DNA from 2 places in the Pseudomonas fortuita genome. Region 2 is predicted to be linked to the other one. Evidence: predicted binding sites of a transcription regulator. Region 2 holds the regulator's gene; the other holds the start of a gene.
What was found. Region 2 encodes FliA, which starts transcription of late flagellar genes. Its sites were predicted from a motif close to CTAAAGTTTNNNNNNNNNNNGCCGNTAA; they were not measured.
Positions count from the first base shown of each region.

Region 1 (3,599 bases), 1.2 Mb from region 2:
GTGGAAAGAGGGGCGATTGTAGCGCAAGGCTCAGCCCTTGCGGTTGGCAAACACCGACAGTGCCCGCTCGGTGCATTGCGCGGTCTTGCCGAAGGCCTGCACGCTGATGTCGGCCAAAGGCCGGCAGCCTTGGTCGGCCACCATCAGCATAAGAACCTGGTCATTCACCGCCAGCGAGCGCAGCAGCACGTGCTCGCTGCGGAACAGGGCACGCAGCGGGGCTGGCAGCAAGGCCGAGAACTGGCTGTGGTTTTCCGGAGTGATGCGCAGTTGCCCGGCCTGGGCCATCAGCTTTTGCAGCAGTTTGTTTTGTGACACCGGCAAGGCCAAGGCACCTGCCTCGTTGGGTAGCCCCGCAATCTGCTGCACGCGCAGGCTGTCGCTGGCCTTGTCCAGGCTCAGCAGCATGATGCGTTGCATGCCGCAGGCCAGCAGGGCTTCGCGGGCCTGGGTAGCCAGGTGCACGGTGTTGGTGAACGGGCTGGGCTGTGCCAACAAGTCCTGGCACAGCTTGCGCCAGCGCGCCAGGTCGTCGCTGCTGGGCGGTGGCGGCGCCAGCATGTCCGGGTGCGGGCGGCGCTGGTGCCAGGGCCAGATCAGCGCCTCAGCCGGGTGGAACAGGGCATGCCTGGCGTGGCGGCGGGCGCTGGCGGCAGCCTGCTGGTGTACTTGCTGCTGCACGTCTTCCAGCGAAGTTTGCAGGTACAGCGCAGTCAGCAGCTGCCAGCGCAGCAGGTGCGGGTTGTCCCAGCCCACTTGCGCCGCCAGCGCAAGGTTGTTGGCCAGCAGCACGGTGTTGGCCGGCTGGTTGAACCAGCGGCGCAGGCCAGGCTCGGCGTCCAGGCGGTGTTGCTGGCTGAGCAGGTCTTCGTCGCGGGCGATGTTGAGCACCAGGGCCAGTTGATCGCGTTCTTCCAGCAGCAGGCGGTAACCTTGTGTCACCCACTGCGGCAGGCGCCAGTACTCCGCCATGGTCTGGCACAGCGCCATGATGCGCACGCCAAACAGCTCATCCTCTACCAGGGCGGCGTCCTCGCCCTTGTGGATAACCCGAAGCTCCCAGGTGTCAAGCAGCTTGGGGTAGGCCAGTGCCAGCGGCCACAGTGGAGACAGGAAAAGCAGGCTTCCCCAGTGAATTTCCTGCCACAGGCGTGCCAGGCGGCTGGCAAACAGGCCGCTGGCCTGCTGCGAAGCGTGCTGGCTGATCAGCTGGAACTGGCTCAGTACGGGCGGTATTTCTTCGACGGGCAGCGCGGGCAGGCGCTTGAGCAGTTGCTCGCTGCGCTCCAGCCCCAGGCGATTCAGGGCCACCTCCAGGCTTTCGGCGGGCTCGGCCTGGCTGGCGTTGGTGGGATGGTTTGCTTCGCGCATCACCGAAAGCACCAGCGCCGGGCTATCTTGCATCAGTTCGGCGATATCGCGCAGCGAGCGGCGGCTGTCGTGAATGGCAGCCATGACCCGGTCGTAGCTGTGCTTCGGCACGGGGATGCGAACACTCTCTAGCAGCTTTACCCAGGCCTCTAGCGTACGCGGGGCCTGAGCGGGCACCTTGGTTTCGATTGGCATTTTGACATCAGTCCGAACTGGCTTTTCGCATTGAGTGGCTATAGTCTGGCGCAGTTCTGCCGATAAGTAGAAGAAGAGTTTTAAAGCTCCCGTCTCTTCCCCTGACCACGACAGCAAGTGCTTTGAACCTATGGCTAAAATTATCGGCATCATCGTCGTATTCGCGAGCGTGCTCGGCGGCTACGTGCTCTCCCACGGCAAGATCGCGGCGCTGATCCAGCCGTTCGAAGTTCTGATCATCGGCGGTGCCGCCTTTGGTGCATTCCTGCAGGCCAACCCTGGCCACATGACCATGCACGTCATCAAGAAGTCGATGAAGATGTTCGGCTCGCGCTTCACCCACGCCTACTACCTGGAGGTACTGGGCCTGGTGTACGAGATCCTCAACAAGAGCCGTCGCGAAGGCATGATGGCCATCGAGGCCGACATCGAGGACGCCGCCGCCAGCCCGATCTTCGCCAAGTACCCGACAGTACTGGCCGATGAGCGCATGACCGCGTTTGTCTGCGACTACCTGCGCATCATGTCCACCGGCAACATGGCCCCGCACGAACTCGAGGGCCTGTTCGACATGGAGCTGCTGAGCATGAAGGAAGAGCTGGAGCACCCGTCCCATGCGGTGACCGGCATCGCTGACGGCATGCCCGGTTTCGGTATTGTCGCGGCGGTACTGGGTATCGTGGTGACCATGGCCTCGCTGGGCGAGGGCGACCAGGCGGCCATCGGCATGCACGTGGGTGCGGCGCTGGTCGGTACCTTCTTCGGTATCCTGGCTGCCTATGGCTTCTTCGGCCCGTTGGCCAAGTGCCTGGAGCACGATGCCAAGGAGGAGCTGAACCTCTACGAATCGATCAAGGCTTCGCTGGTCGCCTCGGCCTCGGGCATGCCGCCTTCGCTGGCCGTCGAGTTCGGGCGCAAGGTGCTGTACCCCATGCACCGCCCAAGTTTCGCCGAGCTGGAACAAGCGGTTCGCGGTCGCTGAGTCATGGAAAACAACCAGCCCATCATCGTCAAGCGCGTCAAACGCTTTGGCGGCGGCCACCACGGCGGCGCCTGGAAAATCGCCTTTGCCGACTTTGCTACGGCAATGATGGCGTTCTTCCTGGTGCTGTGGTTGATGTCCACAGCCACCCCGGAGCAGAAAATCGCCATTGCCGGCTACTTCAAGGACCCGATCGGCTTCTCGGAAAGCGGCACGCCCTATGTCATCGACCTGGGTGGCTCACCTGAACTGGCACCGGAAAAAACCATCAACCCGGAAGTCAAATCCGAGCCGATGCCCGAGTCCACGACCCAGCTGAGCAAGGACCAGGTCGAGACCATGGCCGAGCAGGTCGAGCGCGAGCGCCTGGAGTTGCTGCTGCAGGAGCTGCAGAACAAGGTAGAAGAGAACCCGCAGCTGCAGAAGTTCAAGGACCAGATCCTGTTCGAGATCACCCAGGACGGCCTGCGCATCCAGATCATGGATGCCGAGAACCGGCCGATGTTCGACATCGGTAGCGCCCGCTTGCAGCCGTACTTTGAAGACATCCTGCTGGCCATGGCCGACACCATCAAGGCGGTGCCGAACAAGATCAGCATCAGCGGCCACACCGATGCCAAGCCGTATGCCGGCAGTGGCGAGTTCGGCAACTGGGAGTTGTCGGCCAACCGTGCCAACGCTGCGCGCCGTGCACTGGTAGCCGGTGGTTACCCGGATGGTCAGGTGGCGCGGGTGGTGGGTTATGCCTCGTCGTCGCTGTTTGACCGCAAGGACCCGTTCAACCCGGTCAACCGCCGTATCGATATCATCGTGCTGACCAAGAAGGCCCAGCGCAATATCGAGGGTGAGCAGGGTGCGCCCGAAGCGCCGGCCGCCGACCCTGCTGCACCGCCAGCCACTGGCGCTGCGCCAGGGGCTGGCGTGCCGGATGCCCCAGGGGCAGCGGAACAAGCGCCGATGCAGCCGCGTGAGCTGCGCCAGAAGCTGAACATCTTTGAAGATGGCACGCTGAAGATGGATGAGGCCAAGGAGCAGTAAACGGCTTTTTTTG
Region 1 is NZ_CP114035.2:5,716,403-5,720,001, reverse strand. It holds gene OZ911_RS26175 (HDOD domain-containing protein) at 31-1,566, opposite strand; gene motA (flagellar motor stator protein MotA) at 1,697-2,548, shown strand; gene motB (flagellar motor protein MotB) at 2,552-3,586, shown strand.
Region 1: a site for FliA is predicted at 1,605-1,632, ahead of motA (flagellar motor stator protein MotA). Genes of this name have one in related genera too.

Region 2 (3,599 bases):
CACCAGCGTGGTGACGCGTTTGATCACCTGCCCGGTCAGGTCCTGATAGTCCTGAGCCAGCAGAATGTCGTTGAGGTGGCCGGCAACCTTGCGGTTACCTTCAGCGCTGTGCGTGAGGAAACTGTCGACGCGTTTGACCAGGTCACGGAACTCCGGCGCTGCCACTTCGCGGCGCATGAAGCGCTGCCAGTCGGTACTCAGGGCCTTCGCTTCGCTGGCCAGGTCGTTGAGCACCGGGGTGCTTTCCTCGACCAGGTCCATGGTGCGGTTGGCCGCACCCTCGGTCAGCTTGACCACGTACGACAGGCGCTCGGTAGCGTCGGTTATCTGCGACACCTCCTCGGCCTGTGGCATGGTCGGGTCGATCTGGAAGCTGACGATAGCGCTGTGCAACTCGCGGGTCAGCTTGCCGACCTCCTGGTACAGGCCACGGTCGCGAGTCTGGTTCAGCTCATGAATCAGCTGTACCGCCTCGCCGAAACGGCCCCGCTCCAGGCTTTCGACCAACTCCTGGGCATGTTTCTTCAGGGTCGATTCGAACTCCCCCAAAGACGTTTGTGATGAATCCATGGCGCGCCCCCTGACGTGACTCAGCCGTTGACGCGTTCGAAGATCTTCTCGATCTTTTCTTTGAGCACCTGGGCGGTGAACGGCTTGACCACATAGCCATTGACGCCGGCCTGGGCCGCTTCGATGATCTGGTCGCGCTTGGCCTCGGCAGTCACCATCAGTACCGGCATGGTTTTCAGCTTTTCACTGGCACGCACTTTACGCAGCAGGTCGATACCGGACATGCCGGGCATGTTCCAGTCGGTCACCAGGAAGTCGTAGTGGCCGTTTTCCAGCATCGGCAGCGCCGTGGTGCCATCGTCGGCTTCTTCGGTGTTGGTGAAGCCCAAGTCACGCAACAGGTTCTTGATGATCCGCCGCATCGTCGAAAAGTCGTCAACGATGAGGATTTTCATGTTCTTGTCCAATTAGACCTCCAAGCAGTCTCAAACGCGCCCGGCCGACCGGGCACGCACTCATTCAATTCGGTACAACGTGGAAAACGCACGTGGAAAACGACTGCAACGACCCCGGGCTCAACGTGCCCGCCATTCCCCCAGGCGGCTACGCAGGCGCGCGGCACATTGGCTGTGCAACTGGCTGACCCGTGATTCGCTGACCCCAAGCACCTCGCCGATTTCCTTGAGGTTCAGCTCTTCGTCGTAGTACAGCGCCAATACCAGGCGCTCACGCTCCGGCAGGTTGGCAATGGCCTCGGTCAGGGCAGCCTGGAAGCGTTCGTCCTCAAGGCCACGTGCAGGTTCGACGTGGCCACTGGCGCCATCCTCATGCAGCCCTTCGTGTTCGCCGTCCTGCAACAGGTCGTCAAAGCTGAACAGGCGGCTGCCCAAGGTATCGTTCAAGATCCCGTAGTAATCATCGAGACTCAACTGGAGTTCGGCAGCAACTTCATGATCTTTAGCGTCTCGACCGGTTCTGGCTTCAACGGCACGCATCGCGTCACTGACCATGCGGGTGTTGCGGTGCACCGAACGCGGTGCCCAGTCGCCCTTGCGCACCTCGTCCAGCATGGCCCCGCGGATGCGGATGCCGGCATAGGTTTCAAAGCTGGCGCCTTTGCTGGCGTCATACTTGTTGGCCACTTCAAGCAGGCCGATCATGCCGGCCTGGATCAGGTCCTCGACCTGCACGTTGGCCGGCAACCGCGCCAACAGGTGGTAGGCAATGCGCTTCACCAGCGGGGCGTAGCGTTCGATCAGCTCGTACTGGCCGTCTTTCGCTGCCCGGCTGTACATCTTGAAGCCGCTGGCATTCATAGCACGGGTCCCGCGCTGGTGGGCTGCACCAGACGCTCGACAAAGAACTCCAGGTGACCGCGCGGATTGGCCGGCAGCGGCCAACTGTCAACCTTCTGGGCAATCGCCTTGAAGGCCAGCGCGCACTTGGAGCGTGGGAACGCTTCGTAGACGGCGCGCTGCTTCTGCACCGCCTTGCGCACGCACTCGTCGTACGGCACGGCACCCACGTACTGCAGGGCCACATCGAGGAAGCGGTCGGTGACCTTGGTCAGCTTGGCGAACAGGTTGCGCCCTTCCTGCGGGCTCTGCGCCATGTTGGCCAGCACACGGAAACGATTCATCCCGTAGTCGCGGTTGAGCAGTTTGATCAGGGCGTAGGCATCGGTGATCGAGGTGGGCTCGTCACACACTACCAGCAGCACTTCCTGGGCGGCGCGAACGAAGCTGACCACCGACTCACCAATCCCCGCTGCAGTGTCGATCACCAGCACGTCGAGGTTGTCGCCGACTTCACTGAACGCCTGGATAAGACCGGCATGCTGGGCCGGGGCCAGGTGCACCATGCTCTGGGTGCCCGAGGCTGCGGGGACGATGCGCACGCCGCCAGGGCCCTGCAACATCACGTCACGCAGCTCACAGCGCCCTTCGATGACATCGGCCAGGGTACGTTTGGGGGTAAGGCCCAGCAACACGTCGACGTTGGCCAGGCCCAGGTCGGCGTCCAGCAGCATGACCCTGCGGCCAAGCTCGGCCAGCGCCAGGGACAAGTTCACTGAAACGTTAGTCTTGCCGACGCCACCTTTGCCACCGGTCACGGCGATCACCTGTACGGGATGCATGCTACCCATGTCTGTTCTTTACCTTGTCTCGCTGGGACTCAGGCCACACGTGGGGCAATTCTGCGTACCCCTTGGCATAGCTACTTTGCACACGCTTCATGGTCAACCCGCTCGCCGGGGGTTGTGATAGAGATCAGCGAACATGTCGGCCATGGCCTCTTCGCTGGGCTCGTCCTGCTGCTGCACATTGACCGCACGGGAGACCAGCTGGTGGCCGCGCGGCAGGTGCAGGTCGTCAGGAATGCGCGGGCCATCGGTCAGGTAGGCCACGGGCAGTTCATGACTGATGGCAAGGCTCAGCACATCGCCAAGGCTTGCCGTTTCATCCAGCTTGGTCAGGATGCAACCGGCCAGACCACAACGTTTGTAGCTGTGGTAGGCGGCGGTCAGCACCTGTTTCTGGCTGGTGGTGGCCAGCACCAGGTAATTCTTCGCGGCAATGCCACGCCCGGCCAAGGTTTCCAGCTGCATGCGCAGTGCCGGGTCGCTGGCCTGCAGGCCGGCGGTATCAATCAGCACAACGCGCTTGCGCAACAGCGGTTCCAGCGCCGCGGCCAGGGACTGGCCCGGGTCGACGTAGGTCACTGGCACGTTGAGGATGCGGCCCAGGGTCTTGAGCTGCTCCTGCGCGCCGATACGAAAGCTGTCCATGCTCACCAGCGCCAGGTTCTGCGCGCCGTACTTGAGCACGTAGCGGGCAGCCAGCTTGGCCAGGGTAGTGGTCTTGCCCATGCCGGCAGGGCCGACCATGGCAATCACCCCGCCCTCTTCGATCGGCTCGATTTCCGGCATTTCGATCATCCGCGCCAGGTGCGCCAGCAGCATGCGCCAAGCCTGGCGAGGCTCTTCGATCTCGGTGGTGAGGTCCAGCAGCTCACGGGCGATCGGCCCGGACAGGCCGATACGCTGCAGACGGCGCCAGAGATTGGCCTGCTGTGGCTTGCTGCCTTGC
Region 2 is NZ_CP114035.2:4,532,958-4,536,556, forward strand. It holds gene OZ911_RS20705 (protein phosphatase CheZ) at 1-570, opposite strand, end outside; gene OZ911_RS20710 (chemotaxis response regulator CheY) at 591-965, opposite strand; gene fliA (RNA polymerase sigma factor FliA) at 1,086-1,826, opposite strand; gene fleN (flagellar synthesis regulator FleN) at 1,823-2,656, opposite strand; gene flhF (flagellar biosynthesis GTPase FlhF) at 2,750-3,599, opposite strand, start outside.